4 regions of the Aliirhizobium sp. YIM B11859 genome follow, and region 2 is predicted to be linked to each of the others. Evidence: predicted binding sites of a transcription regulator. Region 2 holds the regulator's gene; each other region holds the start of a gene.
The links. The regulator PhoB, encoded in region 2, activates phosphate uptake and scavenging genes when phosphate is short. The targets are predictions, from matches to a motif close to TGTCATNNANCTGTCAT.
Positions count from the first base shown of each region.

Region 1: a site for PhoB is predicted at 2,422-2,438, ahead of AC2GXZ_RS11240 (DUF1045 domain-containing protein). Genes of this name have one in related genera too.
Region 3: a site for PhoB is predicted at 1,686-1,702, ahead of AC2GXZ_RS03515 (DUF1045 domain-containing protein). Genes of this name have one in related genera too.
Region 4: a site for PhoB is predicted at 1,503-1,519, ahead of AC2GXZ_RS20190 (inorganic diphosphatase). Genes of this name have one in related genera too.

Region 1 is NZ_JBXHAY010000002.1:1,035,704-1,040,823, reverse strand. It holds gene phnN (phosphonate metabolism protein/1,5-bisphosphokinase (PRPP-forming) PhnN) at 1-485, opposite strand, end outside; gene AC2GXZ_RS11245 (alpha-D-ribose 1-methylphosphonate 5-triphosphate diphosphatase) at 482-1,621, opposite strand; gene AC2GXZ_RS11240 (DUF1045 domain-containing protein) at 1,618-2,331, opposite strand; gene phnE (phosphonate ABC transporter, permease protein PhnE) at 2,460-3,815, opposite strand; gene phnE (phosphonate ABC transporter, permease protein PhnE) at 3,815-4,735, opposite strand; gene phnD (phosphonate ABC transporter substrate-binding protein) at 4,860-5,120, opposite strand, start outside.
Region 2 is NZ_JBXHAY010000002.1:721,848-726,967, reverse strand. It holds gene pstA (phosphate ABC transporter permease PstA) at 1-176, shown strand, start outside; gene pstB (phosphate ABC transporter ATP-binding protein PstB) at 189-1,004, shown strand; gene phoU (phosphate signaling complex protein PhoU) at 1,052-1,765, shown strand; gene phoB (phosphate regulon transcriptional regulator PhoB) at 1,813-2,496, shown strand; gene AC2GXZ_RS09710 (PACE efflux transporter) at 2,578-3,012, opposite strand; gene AC2GXZ_RS09705 (GcrA family cell cycle regulator) at 3,220-3,756, opposite strand; gene AC2GXZ_RS09700 (acetylornithine transaminase) at 4,199-5,120, shown strand, end outside.
Region 3 is NZ_JBXHAY010000001.1:760,847-765,966, forward strand. It holds partial or broken gene mnmC2 (tRNA (5-methylaminomethyl-2-thiouridine)(34)-methyltransferase MnmC2) at 1-436, opposite strand, end outside; gene AC2GXZ_RS03510 (NAD(P)/FAD-dependent oxidoreductase) at 435-1,664, shown strand; gene AC2GXZ_RS03515 (DUF1045 domain-containing protein) at 1,792-2,499, shown strand; gene puuE (allantoinase PuuE) at 2,578-3,522, shown strand; gene uraD (2-oxo-4-hydroxy-4-carboxy-5-ureidoimidazoline decarboxylase) at 3,519-4,016, shown strand; gene AC2GXZ_RS03530 (nucleotidyltransferase family protein) at 4,085-4,378, shown strand; gene AC2GXZ_RS03535 (HepT-like ribonuclease domain-containing protein) at 4,375-4,737, shown strand; gene AC2GXZ_RS03540 (ureidoglycolate lyase) at 4,739-5,120, shown strand, end outside.
Region 4 is NZ_JBXHAY010000005.1:152,073-157,192, reverse strand. It holds gene AC2GXZ_RS20195 (autotransporter domain-containing protein) at 1-1,393, shown strand, start outside; gene AC2GXZ_RS20190 (inorganic diphosphatase) at 1,565-2,173, shown strand; gene AC2GXZ_RS20185 (esterase-like activity of phytase family protein) at 2,347-4,536, shown strand; gene AC2GXZ_RS20180 (metallophosphoesterase family protein) at 4,649-5,120, shown strand, end outside.

The sequences.
Region 1 (5,120 bases), 310 kb from region 2:
AGCGATCCGCGCGCCATGCGCCGCAGAATGTCGTCTCTGCTTTCGCGTCCGCGGGCCTCCAGCCGGGCTGCCAGCACCTCTGGCCGCGCCGTCACGTTGATGACGACGAGCGCAGGATAGGCCTCGTTGAACACCTGCAGCGCCGAACGCGAGCCATTGGCTATCACCAATGCACCACGCGCCACGGCGTCCTTTGTCTCCACGGGAATGCCATAATGCAGCCCATGCGCATTCCAGGAGACGGAAAACCGGCCGGCGGCCTCCATCTTTTCAAATTCCGCTTCGCAGACGCCGTCATGATCCTCGCCGCCGGCACTTGCATCACGGGTAATCACACGCCGGGCGAATATCACCTCGGAGCGGTCGGACAAGGACTGCGCAGCATAGGCCATCAACGTGTCTTTGCCGGCGCCGCTCGGACCGACGACCACGACCATACAGCCGGGGCGCGTGTCTGTGTGGATTTCCGATGAGCTGTCCATCATGCCACCCGTCGGCCCTGCCGCCAGATCGCCCGTGCAACCGGCACGCCGGCTTCGCGATGGACCCGCACGATATCGGCCCGTAAACCGCTGGCGATCCGGCCACGGTCGGCAAGACCCGCGATTCGGGCGGGCGTTGAGGTGACCATCGATATCGCCTTGGGGAGCGAAAAGCCGTCGATCTCGTCAGCCAGGATAAACGGCGCATAGAGCAGGCTGAGAGGAACGTAGTCGGACGAAAGAACGTCGAGCACGTCGTTTTCGGCAAGGTCGCGAGCGGCGATATTGCCGGAATGCGATTTGCCGCGCACCACGTTCGGCGCGCCCATCAGGACGCCCATGCCTGCTTTGTGCGACGCCGCGGCAGCCTCGAAGCTTGTCGGGAATTCGGCAAGCTTGACGCCGTTCTCGATCGCTTCGTCGACATGGGTAAGCGTCGCGTCGTCATGGCTGGCGATCGTGATTCCGCGTTCCGAGCAATGCTTGGCGATGGCAATGCGGTGCGGCGTCGAATTGCGCTGCGATTCAGCCACACGCTTGTCGATGAAGGCCTTGAAAGCCTCGTCGGAAAGACCGCGCTTCTTCTGGTAGTAGAAGATGTACTGTTCCATCGTCTGGAACTGACGCTGGCCGGGTGCATGGTCCATCAGCGAAACGAGGCGGACATGGCTGTCGTTTTCGAAGTCGGCGAAATGTTCCAGCACGTTGTCGGCCGAAACCTCGCAGCGCAGGTGAATGAGATGCTCGGAGCGGAGCCGTCCGTCGCGTTCGGCCGCCTGGATTGCATCAGCCATGATCCGCATCTCGCCATGTTCGAAGCCACCGTCCTCGTCCGAACCCATGCGCAGGCAATCGAACACGGTGGTGATGCCGGAAGAAGCGATCTGCGCGTCATGTGCCTGGATGGCAGCCGTCGCGTTCCAGCGCACGCCGGGCCGCGGCGAGTAATGCTGTTCCAGGTGGTCGGTGTGAAGTTCGACCAGGCCGGGGATCAGGTAGTCACCCTCGAAATTCTCGCCGGAATGGACATTGCCTTCGGAAATGTCGGCGATCTTGCCGTCACGGACCTGCACGGAACCGGAAATCACGCGGTCCTCCAGTACGATCCGGGCATTGGTGAATACGGTTTCGGTGGTCATGGGGTGGTCTTTCCGATCTGGGAAGCGGGCTTCAGGGGCAGCCAGCGATGGGCGATGAAATCTGCGCCGCGGGCCGGCTCGGTGAACAGCGCGATGCCGTCGATTGCAAGCGGCCTGTTGGTGAACGCGGCAAAGCGCGGTTCCAGCGCGTCGCGCATGGCGGGCGCCTGTTCCGGCGGAACCTGACCGGAAAGCGTCATGTGGAAACGGAACTCATCCATCACATGCGGATACCCCCAGCGCATCAGGTTGGCGCGGTGCGCGGCCGAAAGCGTCTCCGGCTTGCGGCGGGCGATGTCAGCGTCCGAAAGTGGCGCCCGGAATGGCTCGAATTCTTCGACGATACGCGCTGCGAACGCCTGCAATTCTGGATAGGCCTGATCCGGTACCAGCGCGAAAAAGCGGCCGAGCTGGCCGATCACGACATTCGGGATGTCGAAAGCCGGCGTCGTTGCAGCAAACTCCTCGAAGGCATTGATCAGCTCGGCTTCACTGCGCCCTTGCGCCAGCTCAAACGGCGCCTTCAGCGTCGCGTGGAAGGCGTAGCGGCGCGGATCGGCTGTCAGAGCGTGAACCTCCTCGGTCGACAGGCCGTCTGCCTCAGGCGTGGGGAATATCTCGCCACTGAAGGAATCGCGACCGAGCCAACGGGATGCTGTCTTCGTCAGCGGATGGTCCGCGGCGGGAGAAAAATAAAGGGCGTAGCGCAAGATATCATTCCGGGATCAGGAAAGGGGACTAAGCCGGAACTGTAACCATCCGACACGTCCGTAGACAGGCCCTGCGCCTAAAAGATTTCCATGACAGAATGATGATGCCAGCCCCCATTCGGGGACTTTTAATGCGTCGGACCGCCGATCAGTCGCGAGCGGATCGCATTCGACACATTGTCGAACAGGAAGACGACGATGAGGATCAAAAGCACCATATAGGCGACCTTGTCCCAATCGGCATTCGTGCCCATCGCTTCGAGCAGCTTGAGGCCAATACCCCCTGCGCCGACAGCGCCGATGACGGTGGCCGAACGGGTGTTCGATTCCCAGAAATACAGCGACTGCGAGATGAACACCGGCAGCACTTGCGGCACCACGCCGAAGCGGTTGACGATCACCGGAGCGGCACCCACCGACTTGACGCCCTCGCGCTGCTTGTCGTCGACGTTTTCGACGGCTTCCGCATAGACCTTTCCGAGCGCGCCGGCATCGGTGAAGAAGATCGCCGCAATACCGGGGATCGGTCCGGGGCCGAAGGAGCGGGTGAAGAACAGCGCCCAGATCAGCATGTCGACCGAGCGGAGGAAGTCGAACAACCGCTTCATGCCCCAGTTTGCAGTGCGGTTGAGCGTGATGTTGCGGGCGGCGATAAAGGCGAGCGGGAAGGCGAAAAGTGTCCCGAGCAGGGTGCCGACAAAAGCCATGACCAGCGTCTGCAGCAGTTTCGACAGGATATCCGCATGCTGCCAGACATTGTTGCCGAGGAAATCGTCGACCATGTGACCGGCGTTGGAGCGGCTCGGATCGAGGCGATCGCCGACAGTGGCAAGCATCGCAAGCTCGCCCCAGCTTTTGCCCCAGAAGTCAGACTTGGTGTCGAACAGGAAGTTTGCCCAGCCGAGGAAGCGGCGCTGCACATAGACCTGGCTGCTACGGATTTCGGCCTGGCCCTCAAAACCGTAGTGGACGATGACCTTGGCTCCATCCTGCTGGATGGCAGAGGGCGCACCGGCAGGCGCGGTCGCTGCATCCTGCGTGATCGTCACCGGATAGGATTTGCCGTTGAGATAAACGTCGACCTGGCCGGTCATCACCTCAAGGCGGTCGCTGTCACTGCCATAGGTGACGGTATAGCCACCTGCCTGTGTCGGCTTCAGCCAGAATATGTCTGCGCCCTGCCGGTATTGACCGCGGCTCGACCATTGCGCCTTGACGGTGCCGTTATCCTCGAAACGCAGGCGTGGCTGGGCGCGCCAGGAGTACCAGTCCTGGACGTAGAGCGAGGCACGCTCCCACTGACCGTTCATGAAGGCCGGGCCGACATTGAAGGCGAAGAAGCAGATCAACAGATAGCTGACGACCGCGACTGAGCCGAGCACAAGCCCGTAGCGCCGCATGAAGGAACGATGGAAGACCTGCGGATAGGTGTCACGCAGACGCTCGCGGTCGGAAGCGTTGATGGCGGGGACCGAAGATGTCATCAGGCTGCTCCCCTGCCGAGTTCGAAGGACTGGTGGCCGATCAGTCGGCGGCGAAGCCAGCTGGAGAACTGATCGATGGCGATCACGCTGACAAGCAGCAGGATAATGATCGCATAGGTCTTGGCGGCATGGTCACGACCGATCGCCAGCCGGAATACTTCGCCGATGCCACCACCGCCGACGGCACCGATAATCGTCGAGGCGCGGACGTTGATCTCGGCGCGCAGCAGCGTGTAGGACACAAAATTCGGCAGCACCTGGGGAACGATGGCAAATCGCACCCGCTCGACCCAGCTGGCACCGGCGGCGCGCAGGCCCTCGTCCGGCTTCATGTCGGAGTTTTCGACCACTTCGAAGAACAGCTTTCCAAGCGCTCCGATCGTGTGGACGGTGATGGCGATGATTGCCGCGATCGGGCCGATCGACAGGATCGCGGTCAGTAGTCCGGCGATGACGATTTCCGGGAAGGCGCGCAGGATTTCCATGATCCGGCGTACCACGAAGCGGGTCATGCCGGCGCCGACGAGATTGGTCGAGGCGAAGAAGCAGAGCAGGAAGGCGATTGCCGAGCCGATGATCGTCGAAACCAGCGCGATGTTGATGGTGATGACCAGCTGGTAGAAGAAATTCGGAATGTAGAGCGTATCGGTGATGTAGTGGCGGTCGGCGGTGTAATTGTATTTCAGCGAGCCGTCGGCATAGGGCGAGGGCAGGTCGAACATTGCCCGGATGATTTCCATCGGGCTGTCCGGTACGAAGCTGCGGATGAAATCGAAGAAATAGGGCAGGCGTTCGAAGAACTTGCCGGCATTCGCGTCGTTGGCGAATTTCAGCGAGGCGAACAATACGGCGAGGAACACGACGATCGCGATGGCGGTATAGACACGGCGCGTCCGCAGCTGCTGCCGGTAATGCTGCATCATCATCGAAGCGGCCGGACCCAGTCCGCCGTTACTCTGTTCGCTGATATTCGCCATGATCCACGCTCTCTGTTGACGAACGGCGGCGCCTTTCGACGCCGCCGCCAGATACTGTCAGGAAAAATCAGCCGCCGATGACCGACTTACGAGCGTCGATGATCGTCTGGTAGAAGGATGCATCAACCTTGATGTATTCCTTGTTGTCGCCCTGGGTGTACGCCTTAAAGCAATCGTGGTCCTTCTTCGGCAGTTCGAGGAAGAAGGCTTCGACCTTGTCGCGCATGGTCTGCGGCAGCTTATTGGAAACCATCAGCGGACCGTTCGGGATCAGCGGCGACTTCCAGATCTGGACGATATCGTCCATGTCGAGAATGCCCTTGCCGAC
Region 2 (5,120 bases):
CGACGCCGCTCGATCCGTCGACCGCGCTGCCGGTGCAGATCTACATGTGGGCAAACGAGGCGGAACGCGCCTTCGTCGAAAGAACCTCGGGAGCAATCATCATCCTGCTCCTGTTCCTGATCGTCATGAACGTGGGTGCAATTCTGTTGCGGCGGCGGTTCGAGCGCCGGTGGTAGGAGATCGACACAATGAATATGTTGTCAGAAGCAGCAGTTGAGAAGGCGCTGGACAAGAAGATGAATGAAGTCGCGTACAAGATGATTGGCAAGGACGTGTCGGTTTATTACGGCGAAAAGCGCGCGCTTTTCGACGTGAACCTCAACGTTCGCGAAAACACGGTCACCGCCCTCATCGGACCTTCCGGCTGCGGCAAGTCGACCTTCCTGCGCACGTTGAACCGCATGAATGACACGATCGAGAGCTGCCGGGTCACCGGCAAGATCACGCTCGATACGGACGATATCTACGACAAGGAAATCGATGTCGTGGAACTGCGTGCCCGTGTCGGCATGGTCTTCCAGAAGCCGAACCCGTTCCCGAAGTCCATCTACGAGAACATTGCCTATGGCCCGCGCATCCATGGCCTTGCCCGCGGCAAGTCCGATATGGACCAGATCGTCGAGGCAAGCCTTCAGCGCGCCGGCCTGTGGACGGAGGTCAAGGATCGTCTGCATGAAGGCGGCACCGGGCTTTCGGGCGGTCAGCAGCAGCGTCTCTGCATTGCGCGTGCCATCGCCGTCTCGCCGGAAGTCATCCTGATGGACGAGCCCTGCTCGGCACTCGATCCGATCGCAACCGCCAAGGTCGAGGAACTGATCCACGAACTGCGCGCCAACTACACGATCGTCATCGTCACGCATTCGATGCAGCAGGCCGCCCGCGTCTCGCAGCGCACCGCCATGTTCCACCTCGGCCAGCTCGTCGAGGAAAACGACACGGACAAGATGTTCACCAATCCGGATGACCAGCGCACCCAGGACTACATCATGGGCCGCTTCGGCTGATTGATCGCCGACGCCTGCTGCCTTTCACGGATCTTAAGGACAAGAAAATGGTATCAAGTCATATCCTGTCGGCCTACGACGAAGAATTGAAATATCTCCGCCGCCGCATCTCCGAGATGGGTGGTCTTGCGGAACAGATGTGCGGCGACGCCGTGCGTGCGCTGGTCAATTCCGACTCCGCGCTTGCACAGAAGGTGATTTCTGACGACGTCATTCTCGATCACGCCGAACGCGAGATCCAGGACAAGGCAATCGTCACGATCGCCAAGCGCCAGCCGATGGCTGCCGACCTGCGCGAAATCATCGGCACGCTGCGTATCGCAGCTGACCTCGAGCGTGTTGGCGATCTCGGAAAGAATACCGCCAAGCGCGTTATCGCCGTGCAGGGAACGGGTGTACCCCGCAAGCTCGCACGCGGCCTGGAGCATCTTTCGGATCTTGCTGCGGTGCAGCTCAAGGATGTGCTGGACGTTTATGCAAGCCGTTCGGCTGAAAAGGCGGAAATCATCAGGCTTCGCGACGAAGAGATCGACGCGATGTACACGTCGCTGTTCCGTGAACTCCTGACCTACATGATGGAAGATCCGCGCAACATCACCACCTGCACGCATCTGCTGTTCTGCGCCAAGAATATCGAGCGCATCGGCGACCACGCGACCAACATCGCTGAAACCATCTACTACATGACGACAGGTGCGCAGCTCGAAGGTGAGCGTCCGAAGGACGACACGTCGAACACGGTCGGCGCCATAGCGGAGTAAGCCCCGATCGGGAGCCGATTGGGGTGATGTGACGGAGCAAATTGAGTATGCAGCCAAGAATAGCGGTCGTGGAAGACGAAGAAGCACTGAGCGTGCTTCTTCGCTATAATCTCGAAGCCGAGGGCTACGAGGTTGAAACGATACTGAGAGGCGACGAGGCCGAGATCCGGCTGCAGGAGCGCACACCCGACCTGCTGATCCTTGACTGGATGTTGCCTGGCGTCTCCGGCATCGAACTTTGCCGGCGACTGCGCATGCGGCCGGAAACCGAGCGGCTTCCGGTCATTATGCTGACGGCCCGGGGCGAGGAAAGCGAGCGGGTCCGTGGTCTTGCGACCGGCGCCGACGACTATGTCGTCAAGCCCTTCTCGACGCCGGAGCTGATGGCGCGGGTCAAGGCAATGCTGCGCCGCGCCAAGCCCGAGGTTCTCTCCAGCGTGCTGCGCTGTGGCGATATCGAGCTTGATCGCGAAACCCACCGCGTCCACCGCAAGAGCCGTGAGGTTCGACTCGGCCCGACGGAATTCCGTCTTCTGGAATTCCTGATGGTGTCGCCGGGCCGCGTCTTCTCCCGTTCGCAGCTTCTGGATGGCGTCTGGGGTCATGACATCTATGTCGACGAACGCACTGTCGACGTCCATGTCGGCCGCCTGCGCAAGGCGCTCAACTTCTCCAACATGCAGGATGTCATCCGCACCGTCCGCGGTGCAGGTTATTCGATGGAATCCTGATCTCCAAATCAGGCCTGCCTTTGTGTTTTCAGCCCGGGCGCGGTCCTCCGCCTCGGGCTGAACTGTTTAGCCGGGCAGTTCTCAGGCCTTCGCTTCCTTCTGCCACTCGGGCAGCGGAAACAGCCGGTCATAAGCGATATTGAAGAAGAACGCATAGACCAGGTAAAACAGGGCGAAGGATATATCCATCACCAGCGCCTGCATCAGGCTGATGCCGAGATACCAGGCGATGAACGGCATCAGCACGATCAACAGGCCGAGCTCGAACAGCACGGCATGCAGAACGCGGAGCGCCAGCCCCTTCTGCGTTCCGCCTCGATATTTCTGCATCAAGTGATCGAAGCCCAGATTGTAGAAATAGTTCCATCCGGTCGCCAGCGTTGCCGAAACAATGCCCACGACACCCACATGCTCCACAGGCAATCCGAATACGAAGGCCGCGAGCGGTGTGAAGATTGCCAGTCCGATGACTTCGAAGCTGATGGCGTGACGGATACGGTCGCCCGTGCTGCGCATGACTTTGACCCCATGGGTTCTGCCGGGTCGTCCCGACGATTGGTACCCATGCTGGGGGAGGCCGTCCTCGCTGGTACATAAATAGGGATTCCGAAGTCAATCAGCAAGCCGGCAGCCGGCAAGGCTGCATTGCAGATGGGACATGTTAGGCCTGGACAAACAAAAAAGCGGGCATCGAGCCCGCTTTTTGGATGTTCGCGTCCTGGATCAGGAGCGGGATGCAGCCCTGCGGCGGTCGTGGACCGGCTGATAGGCGAGCTTGGCGTGATAGTTGCAGTACGGCGACGCATCCGGGGATTCGCAGCCGCAGAAGTGGAACTCATCGGTCAGCGGATCACCGACCGGCCATTTGCAGGTGCGTTCCGTCAGTTCGGTCAGGGCGAGCTTGCGCGAGATCGGAACGACGACGTTGGATGCCGGGCGGTACTGGATTTCCTGTGCCGCGTCGAATTCGATCTCTTCCTTGACAGCCGTTGCACCGACCGGACGGGCAACCGTACGGGTGGCGACGCGGGATGCGAAGTTCGAAGGGCGTGCAGCGGTTGTTGCAGCAGGGCGTTTGGGTGCGCGGTTCGTCGGAACAGTGCCACCGGCTTTCGCGCGGCCCGGCAGATTGAGACGATGAACCTTGCCGATCACAGCGTTGCGGCTCACGCCGCCTAGCTGCGCTGCGATCTGGCTGGCGCTCAGGCCTTCGGCCCAGAGTCTCTTGAGTTTCTCGACGCGCTCGTCCGTCCAGTTCATGCCCGCTCTCCGCCTTTGAACGTTGGTGGCATGCAGAATCCCTCACCAATGTCGCGGAAAACATTCCGCAACAGGCACTATATCTATGCTATTGGTGACTAGTTCCGCCGCATGCAGTCTAGTAATTGATCATTAACCTAGAGGTAGGCAGACTCCGTGACAAGAGTCCCGGGAATCACCGCGAATCGATTTTGGGGTTTGTCCCCAACTTGCTTTGTGGGCGAGTCATTTTTGTCACAGCGATCGGCAGCTCGAAGCCGGGGCTGAAAGAGCGGCCGAAATGCGCCTCGGACCCCCGTATTTTCGCGAGTTTTGTTGACTTTCAAAAGGTGAGTGGCGATAGTGCCGCCGCCGCCCTGTGGGCGGCATTTTGATTTTTTGGAATGTCCTTTGCTGGACGTCTTAAATGTCCTTTGCCGGACACCTTAGGAGTGATGTCGCCATGGCTGAATCTGCGCTTTACGACACTTTTGCCCGGGCTCCTCTGCGCTTCGAGCGCGGTGAGGGCGTATGGCTGGTGACGGACAGCGGCGAGCGATATCTCGATTTCGGTGCAGGCGTTGCGGTTACCTCCTGCGGTCACGCCAACCCTCATCTGGTGGATGCGCTGAAGTCGCAGGCCGAGAAGGTCTGGCATGTCTCGAATCTTTACGAGATTCCGGGTCAGGAGCGCCTCGCAGAGCGGCTGACGGAAGCGACTTTTGCTGACAAGGTGTTCTTCACCAATTCGGGCGCGGAAGCGCTGGAATGCGCCATCAAGACGGCACGCCGTTATCACTTCTCCAAGGGCAATCCCGAGAAATTCCATATCATCACTTTCGAAGGTGCCTTCCACGGCCGGACCATCGCCACGATCGCGGCCGGTGGGCAGGAAAAATACATGGAGGGCTTCGGCCCGAAGGCCCAGGGCTTTGATCAGGTGCCCTTTGGTGACCTTGATGCACTGAACGCGGCGATCAACGAAAACACCGGCGCCCTGCTGATCGAGCCGATCCAGGGGGAGGGCGGTGTACGCCCCGTTCCGAAGGAGTTCATGCGCGAGCTTCGCCGCATCTGCGACGAAAAGGGCCTGCTGCTGATCCTTGATGAAGTGCAGACCGGCGTCGGCCGTACCGGCAAGTTTTTTGCCCATGAGTGGGCCGGCATCACGCCCGACATCATGGCGATTGCCAAGGGTATCGGCGGCGGGTTTCCCTTCGGGGCTTGCCTTGCCACGGCAGAAGCAGCCTCCGGCATGAAACCAGGCATTCACGGCACCACCTATGGCGGCAATCCGCTGGCCATGGCTTGCGGCAATGCGGTGCTCGACATCGTGCTCGCTGAAGGCTTCCTGGAAAATGTCCGTGATGTCGCGCTGGTCTTCC
Region 3 (5,120 bases), on a different contig from region 2:
GATCGTCCGGCCATGCGGATACCAGCGCCAGCCTCTCGGCGTCGATCTCCGGCCAACGGACAAGCGCCCGGCCGATCTCGTCGCGCTTCATCGGAAAAAGCTCGAAGGAGGTGAAATGCAGATGGGTGCCGGGCTTGCGGGCAAGCTTCCACTGCCGGAAGGTCTCGCAGAGGTTCAGGCCGGTGCCGAAGCCGAGTTCGCCGATGTGGAACCTGTCATCCGCCGACATCGTCTCCCAGCGCTCGCTCAGGGCGTTTCCGCTGTGGAACACGTGTCCGCATTCCAGTCGCCCATCGGTGCGGCAATAAAAGTGATCGCCAAATTCCTGGGAGTACGGCATATCGCCGTCATGCCAGTCGAGTGTCTGGACGGCCGGGTCCTTCAGGGCTGACGGCTCAGTGTTTGGCGTATTCAAATCGGGATCGTGCTCGCTCATGGGGAATGCGGATAATCCGACCGGTGCCGGCGGTCAATCTTCGGAGCCATATCAGGCGGGTGTCCCTTTACCGGATACGGCGGATCTCGTCATTGTCGGCGGCGGCATCATGGGCCTGTGGGCGGCGGTGAAGGCGGAGAGGCTCGGCATCCGCACCGTGCTCGTCGATGCCGGATTGCTGGGGCAGGGCACGAGCGGCGGGCTGCTCGGGGCGCTGATGCCGCATATGCCGGACAAGTGGAACGACAAGAAACAGTTTCAGTTCGATGCGTTGCTGTCGCTGGAAAACGAAGTCGCGGCGATCAAGGCTGCCACCGGCCTTTCGTGCGGTTATCGTCGCTCGGGCCGGCTGATCCCGTTGCCGAAGCCGCATCTGCGTACGATCGCTGCCCGCCATAGCGAAGAGGCTTTGGTGAACTGGCCGTCAGGACTGGTCGGAGACCAGCAGGTTCGACGTTTCCGCTGGGATGTTCTCGATCACTCCCCGCATCCAGGCTGGCCGGATGCCTCCTTCATGCCGGCGGGGCTTGTCCATGACACGTTCGCCGCCAGGGTTTCGCCGCGCAAGCTGACTGCCGCGCTGGCCGCCACATTGCGAGCCGGCCGTCACGTGATGATCGCGGAGGGGCTCGAGGTGTTGCGCATCGATGCCGGGGCCGGCACGATCGACTTTTTTGACGGCAGAAGCATTGCCTTCGGCAGATGTATCATTGCTGCCGGGCATCGCGCCTTTCCGCTGATCGAGGCCGTGTCTGCGCCGCTTGCGCAGCCGCTTGGCCAGCCGGTTAAGGGACAGGCCGCGTTGCTGAGGGCTGGTATCGACCCAGATCTGCCGCTCCTCTACCTGAATGGGCTTTACCTTGTGCCGCATGACGATGGCGACGTGGCGCTGGGCAGCACCAGCGAGGATGCGTTCGACGACCCGTTCTCGACAGACATGCAGCTCGAGGATCTGGTGGAAAGAGCCCGGGCGCTGGTTCCGGCACTTGCCGACGCTCCGGTGGTGGAACGCTGGGCCGGACTGCGGCCCAAGGCGATCGATCGCGATCCGATGGTCGGGCCGCATCCGGACCACGCAAACGTGATCGCGCTCGGCGGTGGCTTCAAGGTCAGTTTCGGGGTGGCACATCTCCTGGCAGATGCCGCGCTGGACGCTGCGAGCGGCAAGGATATGGCGGTTCCGCAGTCGTTTTCACTCGTAAACCATATCGGTGTTGCTTCGCGCTAAACGCGCATTTCCGGGCTTTTTCGTCGTCAATCTGTCACGCAAATCACTTAGGTCCCTGATTGGGAACTGAACAAGCAAATGCGTAATTAAACAGGGCCTTTGACAGGGATGCACGAGAAGGTGACGCATGCGCTATGCCATATATTTCACGCCGCCGGCCCATGACGCGCTGACGCTTGCCGCGTCGCAATGGCTCGGCCGGAATGCATTTTCAGGTGACGTGACCGAGCCTCCGGCAATCCGTGGGATCGGCCTGCATGAAATCTCCTTTCATACCGCCATTCCCCGCCGCAGCGGCTTTCACGCGGCGCTCAAGGCGCCGTTCCGGCTGGCGCCCGAGATCAGCGAGGCGATGCTGCTTCGCCACCTGATGCGGTTTGCCGGTTCCCACGAACCATTCCGCCTGCCTCTCCTGGAAGTGGCGCGGCTCGGCAATTTCTTCGGGCTGGTGCCAGCCAGCCATTGCGACCAGATGCGGCATTTTGCCTGCGCCGTGGTGCAGGAATTCGATGTCTTCCGCGCGCCGTTGTCCGAGGCGGAATTCGAGCGCAGCGATCCGGGCGATCTTTCCGCGCCGCAATTTGCCAATCTCTACCGCTGGGGCCATCCTTACGTGATGGACGAATTCCGCTTCCATATGGCGCTGACCGGGCCGCTTCTCGCCAAGGACAGCATGACCATCGGGCCGGTGCTGAGGGATTATTTCGCGCCCTATCTGACAAAGCCGGTGGATATCGCCAACCTGGCGCTGTTTGTCGAAGAAGAGCCCGGCGCGCCGCTGCTGGTTCACTCGCTGCATCCGATGGGCCGTGTTGCCGCCCGCAAGAGCGCCTGATCGAGGTCGGCCAAACTTCCATCTCGACATCTGAGGAAGCGGTGCGCTACCGTTGCACTCAGATATCCGAGGTGGAACATGCCGATAACGATAAAAGACTATCCGCGCGATCTCGTCGGCTACGGCCGCAACATTCCTGATCCGAAATGGCCGGGCGGTGCCAATGTCGCTGTGCAGTTCGTCATCAATTACGAAGAGGGCGGTGAAAGCTCGATCATGGACGGCGATCCGGCCTCGGAAAACCTGCTGTCGGAAATCGTCGGTGCGGCACCCTGGCCGGGGCAACGCAACCTCAATATGGAATCGATCTACGAATACGGTTCACGCGCCGGTTTCTGGCGGCTGTGGCGGCTGTTTACCGATGTCAACGTCCAGGTGACGGTTTATGGTGTGACACTTGCCATGGCGCGCAATCCGGAAGCGGTGGCGGCGATGAAGGAGGCCGGCTGGGAGATTGCCAGCCACGGTTATCGGTGGCTGGAATACAAGGATTTTCCGGTCGCGAAGGAACGCGAACATATTCTCGAGGCGGTGCGACTGCACACGGAGCTCGTCGGCGAGCGGCCCTACGGGATGTATCAGGGCAAACCTTCGGACAATACGTTGAAGCTGGTGATGGAGGAGGGCGGGTTCCTCTATTCCTCCGACAGCTATGCCGACGATCTGCCCTACTGGGTGCCGGGCGTTGGCGACAAGCCTTTCCTGATCATCCCCTATACGCTCGAAACCAACGACATGCGGTTTGCCACGCCGCAAGGCTTCAATGCCGGCGACCAGTTTTTCACCTATCTCAAGGATGCGTTCGATACGCTCTACCGGGAGGGCCAGGAGGGCAGCCCGAAGATGATGTCGGTCGGGCTGCATTGCCGGCTTGTCGGGCGCCCCGGCCGCATCGCAGCACTTCGCCGCTTCATGGAATATGTGCTCGGTCATGAAAAGGTCTGGCTGCCGCAGCGGATCGAGATCGCGCGCCACTGGCATGAACATCACCAGCCTGCAGAAGCATTCGGGGATAGCGAATGACCGCAAGGCAGGATTTTGTCGCAACCTTCGGCGGCGTGTTCGAGCATTCGCCGTTCGTTGCCGAGCGGGCCTATGATGCCGGGCTGCTGTTCGTGCCGTTGACGGCGAGAGGCGTGCATGCGGCGATGGTGTCGGAATTCCGCAAGGCGAGTGCCACTGAGCGGCTCGGTGTGCTCAACGCCCATCCCGATCTGGCGGGCAAGTTGGCGGTCGCCGGTGATCTGACCGAAGACAGCAGGCAGGAGCAGGCCGGTGCCGGGCTCGACCGGCTGACGCCCGACGAACATGCCCGTTTCACGACGCTCAACGCCGCCTATACAACAAAATTCGGTTTCCCTTTCATTATCGCGGTGAAGGGGCTGAACAAGGACGACATCCTTACGGCGTTCGAAACGCGGATCGCCAACGGCGCCGATGGGGAGTTTTCCACCGCCTGTGCCCAGGTGGAGCGGATCGCGCTGCTCCGATTGCTGGTCCTGCTGCCGGAAGGGTAGGGAGCGCGAAGGATCGCTTTGCTGCCGATCCGCTGTCACCTATATTGGCACTATCAGGAGTGATGCCGATGCGACCGTCGGAAGTCTTGGAAAAGAACCGCGAAGCGATCCGGGAAGCGACGAAGCGCTTCAATGCGGCGAACCCGCGTGTCTTCGGCTCGGTCGCCCGCGGCGAAGACGGACCGGACAGCGATATCGACATTCTGGTCGATGCTCTACCGGGGACGACCTTGTTTGATCTGGGCGGGTTGCAATACGAGCTGGAGCGGATGTTCGAAGGGGTCAGGGTGGATGTTGTTACATCCGGTGGACTGCCTGAACTGATCCGGAACCGCGTTCTTGCAGAAGCTTTTGCTATATGACCCCCGGTCGGCTGGCCAGCTATCTTGAACAAATGCATGACGCCGCCTCGCAGGCCTGTGCGTTCGTGGACGGCATGGCGGCCGATGCCTTTCTCTCAGACACGAAAACGCAGATGGCGGTCGGCATGGCATTGGTCCTGATCGGGGAGAGCGCTGCGCGGATCATGGCCCGATACCCCGATTTTCCGATCGAACATCCCGAAATACCCTGGGCAAAAATGAAGGGAATGCGTAATTTTGTCGTTCATGACTATTACGAACTGGAATTGCCTGTCGTGCTGACGACAATACGGACATCATTGCCCGATCTTCTCTCTCATCTCGACAATCTCAGCAACTGGCATGCCCAAGGCGAATGACTTGACCGACATCCTGCAAATCCTGCCCCTCACCAAGACGGAATTTTCGCCCTATGGCGATGTGATCGAAGCTGATCCGTCGACCATGCGGCTGATCAATAACGGCACCACCGAGCGGTATCACGGGCTGGCAGAACCGGTCGTGGTCGGCGAGCCGGAACGACTGATCTTCAACATTTTTCGCGGACAGCCACGAAAATTTCCCTATCAGGTCGGGATGATGGAACGACACCCGTTCGGCAGCCAGAGCTTCGTGCCGCTTTCCGGCAGGCCGTTTCTTGTCGGCGTGTCGGCAGATGACCACGGAAAGCCGGGTCGGCCGAAGATATTCCTTGCGCGAGCCGGTCAGGGCGTCAACTATTTCGCCAATGTCTGGCATCACC
Region 4 (5,120 bases), on a different contig from region 2:
CTATACCAGCCTTGCGGCGATGAGCGGCGACGGAAATGTCCTGGTTGGCAGTTCCTACACGGCAGACAATGCCGAATACCATGCATATCGCTACGCAGCGTCGACTTCGGCCATGACCGACTTGGGCACGCTGGGCGGCACCTATTCCTATGCCAGCAGTGTCAATGCGGACGGTTCGCTGGTGGTGGGCACTGCGGCCGATGCTGACGCTGTGTCTCACGGCTTCGTCTGGAGTGAAGCGACCGGCATGACGACGGTCGAGGAATGGCTGACCGCAAACGGTGCCACGCTTGACGGTGATATGACCACAAGCGCCGATCTTATCTCAGCGGATGGCAGCGTTGTTGTCGGCCAGACCACCAGCGGCTCTACCTATATCGCCCGTGTCGTCGAGACCGAGGATGATGACAGCGGCAATGAATGCACCGCCGACGTCTGCGAGGGTGGCGGAGAAAGCGGCATTATCGATACCGCCAAATATTTCCCCACCGTCGCGGCGGCCAACAACATGATTGTCCAGAGCGGTGTAAACAGCGCCGACACGATCATGTTCGGCGCCCAGGGGGCGCCGATGCGCAATCTTTTGACCGCCGGCCAGCGATCAGTCTGGGGTACGATCGACGGCGGTTATGATGATGGCGACCACGCTGATGGCGGTCTTGCCTTGGGCGACTTCGGCTTTGGTTATGGCATTGCCGAGGGTGTGACTGCGCGTTTCTCGGCAGGTGTCACCTCTACCGACCAGGATCTCGATGCTGGCGGTGACGTGCGCCAGCGCGGCTTCTATCTCTCGCCGGAAGTCTCCGCCGATCTGGGGCAGAACGTCTATATGACGGTCGGCGGCTATTGGGGACGCAGCAGCATCGATAGCCGTCGCGGTTACCTAAGCGGTGCTGTTACCGACTATTCCAACGGCGATACCAATGCAGAAACCTGGGGCGCCAAGATCCGCTTTGACTGGCTGAATGCGGTGACAATCGACGATACGGCGATTACCCCATATCTCGGCCTGTCCTACGCCCATACCCGGGTGGATGGTTTCACGGAAACCGGTGGTTCGTTCCCGGTCAGCTTCGATGGGACCAGTGACCATGCCACGATCGCCCGCCTCGGTGCAGACTTCGTCCACCCACTCAACGATAGTGTCCGGCTGCTGGCCAAAACTGAAATCGATTATCAGTTCGAACACCACGCCGCCGCATCGAGCGGTACCTTGATCGGCATCGGTGACTTCGATCTGGATGGCCAGGACCTCAATCAGTTCTGGGTTCGCGGAGGCCTCGGCGCAGAGTTCGACCTTGGTAAGGGCGTCGCGTCATTCATGGTCAATGCGACGACGAAGGGTCAGGACCCGACGGTCTGGCTGCGGAGCAACTACACCGTCAAGTTCTGATCGCCTCTGTAGGGATGGTCCGTCGAAATGATCGGCATCGATATCGGAAGGGCCCGGCACTGCCGGGCCTTTTCTCTTAACCGCATGGGATGTTCTTAGACGTGGATATTGTCATTGCGCTGTCATCTCACCTGCATAGGTGAAAGGCCTCATCATACCGAAGGGGTCTTTATGAAAACGCTTTTTACCGCCGCCGCCGCACTTGTTCTTACCGCCGGCGTCGCCGCCTCAGCTGACAGCTACGTCTCCTACCTCGACTTCCCGCAGAAGAAGGACGACGGCAAGGAATTCAGCGTTGCCATTGAAATCCCGCAGGGCAGCTTCACCAAATACGAGATCGATGCCGACACCGGCCATCTCGTCGTCGACCGCTACCAGTCCATGCCGGTCATCTATCCGGCCAATTACGGTTCGATCACCAGTTCGCTCGGTGGCGACAATGATCCGCTCGACGCGCTTGTCTATACCCGCGAACCGGTTGTTCCGGGTGCCATCATCAAGGTTCGCCCGATCGGCGTCCTGAAGATGATCGACGGTGGCGAAGTCGACGACAAGATCGTTGCCGTCCCGACCAGCAAGATCGATCCGACCTACGACAACATCAAGGAAATCACCGATCTGCCGCAGGTCGAGCAGGAGCGCCTCCAGGCTTTCTTCCGCGTCTACAAGCAGCTTCCGGCCGGCCGTAAGGCCGTCGAACTGAATGGCTTCGACAATGCCGCCCACGCGGAAGGCGAAGTATCGGAAGCGATCAAGGCCTACGCTGCCAAGAAGAAGTAATTTCGGTCGTTATGACCGAATAGGAGAGGCCGGGCTTTGCCCGGCCTTTTGTTTTGCGACGATCGTCACTGCCTACGGCTTCTGATACAACCAGGAAGGGCCGTCTGTGTCATTCGGCTGTCACGACAATGCCCCAATACCCACTACAGGTTTAAGGGTAGGGGAGAATTGTCATGGCAGTTTCGTTCAAGGTCGCGCTGACAACCGCATTGCTGGCGTCTGTTGCCGTGCCGGCCAGTGCCGAGCAGGTTTTTAACCGCATCGCGTCCTTCCCCGTCGCCAGCAATCTGGCCGATGGCAAGGACAAGCCGACATCTGCAGAGATCATCACGGCGACCAGGGACGGCAATATGCTGATCTATTCCGACGCGCCGGGCGGCACGATCGGCTTCGTCGACATCACCGATGCCAGGGCGCCGAAGGCGGCCGGTTCGCTTGCCATCGACGGCGAGCCGAACTCGGTGGCTGTGGCCGGCTCGAAGGTTCTGGTCACGATCGACCGGACCGAAGACATGACCAAGCCTGCAGGTGCCCTCGGTGTCGTCGATATCGCCTCGAAGAAACTGGAAAACACCTGCGATCTCGCCGGCCAGCCGGATTCCGTCGTGGTGTCGCCGGACGGCACATTCGCCGCCATCGCCATTGAGAACCAGCGCGACGAAGACCTGAACGACGGTGCGCTGCCGCAGCTTCCAGCCGGCGATCTGGTGATCGTGACGCTGAACAACGGTATTCCTGCCTGCGACAGCATCAAGCGCGTCGATGTCACCGGCCTTGCTAAGATCGCTCCGGAAGATCCGGAGCCGGAATTCGTCAACATCAACGCCAATGGCGAGATTGCCCTGACACTGCAGGAAAACAACCACGTCGTCATCATCGACAGCAAGACCGCCAGGGTCACCGGCCATTTCTCCGCCGGCACGGTCGATCTCGACGGCGTTGACACCAAAACCGATGGTTCGCTGAATTTTTCCGGCAAGCTTTCGGCCGTCCCGCGCGAGCCGGATGCGGTTAAATGGCTCGGCACCGATCGTCTCGTTATCGCCAATGAAGGTGACTACAAGGGTGGTTCGCGCGGCTTCACCATCTTTGATCGTTCCGGCAAGGTTCTTTATGACGCCGGTACCTCGCTGGAATATGCGGTTGCCCGTGCGGGCCACTTCCCGGAAAAACGTGCCAAGAACAAGGGTATCGAGCCGGAAGGTATGGAAGCCGCCATCTTTAACGGCCAGCAGTATTTCTTCGTGCTCTCCGAACGCGGTTCGATGATCGCCGTCTACAAGGATACCGGCGCCGAGCCTGAACTCGTGCAGCTGCTCCCGTCGGGCGTGTCGCCGGAAGGTGCTGTCGCAATCCCCGGCCGCAACCTGCTTGCGTCGGCCAACGAAGCCGATCTCGGTGAGGACGGCGGCCCGCGCTCGCATGTGATGATCTATCAAATGGCGGAGGGCGAAAAAGCCTATCCGACGATCGTCTCGAAGGATGTCGACGGCAAGCCGCTCGGCTGGGGCGCTCTGTCGGGCCTCGTCGGTGATGCCGAAAAGGATGGCGTCCTTTATGCCGTCAATGACAGTTTCTACGGCATGCAGCCGTCGATCTACACGATTGACGCGACGAAGAAGCCGGCCGAGATCACCGATGTCGTCCGCATCACCCGCAACGGCCAGCCGGCACAGAAGCTCGATATCGAAGGCATCGCCCTCGATGGCAAGGGCGGCTTCTGGCTAGCATCGGAAGGCGACAGCGCCAAGTTGGTCGGCCACGGCCTTTATAATGTCAACGCCAAGGGCGAGATCAAGGCCGAGATCGGCCTGCCGGCAGAGCTTCTCGCCGGCGAAACGCGCTACGGGCTCGAGGGTGTTACCGCCGTCGGCAAGGGCGATGACCTGACTTTGTGGATGGCCATCCAGCGCGAGTGGAAGGATGACCCGAAGGGGCAGGTCAAACTTCTCTCCTACAAGCCGAAGTCGAAGGAATGGGCTGCTGTCCGTTATCCGCTCGAAAAGGCAGACAAGGGCTGGGTCGGCCTGTCGGAAATCACCGCCAATGGCGACTATCTCTACATTGTCGAGCGCGACAACCTGATCGGCGATGCGGCCAAGCTTAAGAAGCTTTATCGTGTCGCTCTCGCCGACCTGAAGCCGGCAAAGCTCGGCGGCGAACTGCAGCTGGTCAAGAAGGAGGAAATCCACGACTTCCTGCCCGGCCTGAAGAGCGCCACCAACGGTTATGTTCTCGACAAGCTGGAAGGTTTTGCCTTCGATAAATCCGGCAAGGCCTTCATGGTCACCGACAATGACGGTGTCGACGATAGCTCCGGCGAGACGCTGTTCCTGCCCGTCGACCTTAAGGTCACCAACTAGCGACACTTGTCTTCAACAGGAAAAGGCTGGGTGTTCGCACGCCCGGCCTTTTTTATTGCGGCGTGATACCTTAAGTCTGGCGTTCCTGATGTGTTCTGTTCAGACGAGCCTGATGACCTCATTCCGCTTCATCCATGCCGCCGACCTGCATCTTGGCAGTCCCTTTCAGGGGCTGGCGCTCAAGGATGCGGACCTTGCGGATCTTTTCGTCGAGGCCAGCCGCAAGGCATTCTCGGCGCTTGTCGACGAAGCGGTGACGCGAAAGGTCGATTTCTTCATCGTCGCCGGCGACGTCTATGACGGCGACTGGAAGGACAACAAAATCGGCCTATTCTTCAACCGTGAAGTGGCAAGGCTGGAGCGTGCCGGCATTCCGGTCTTTCTGTTGAAGGGCAATCATGACGCCGAAAGCGTCATCACCAAAACCATCATGCTGCCGAAAAATGTCAGCGAATTCCCGACCGCAAAGCCCGGCACCTTCAGGCTCGATCACTTGAAGGTCGCACTTCACGGCCAGGGATTTGCCGAACGTTCTGCAACGGAAAACCTGGCACTCGCCTATCCGAAACCTGAACCCGGCTGGT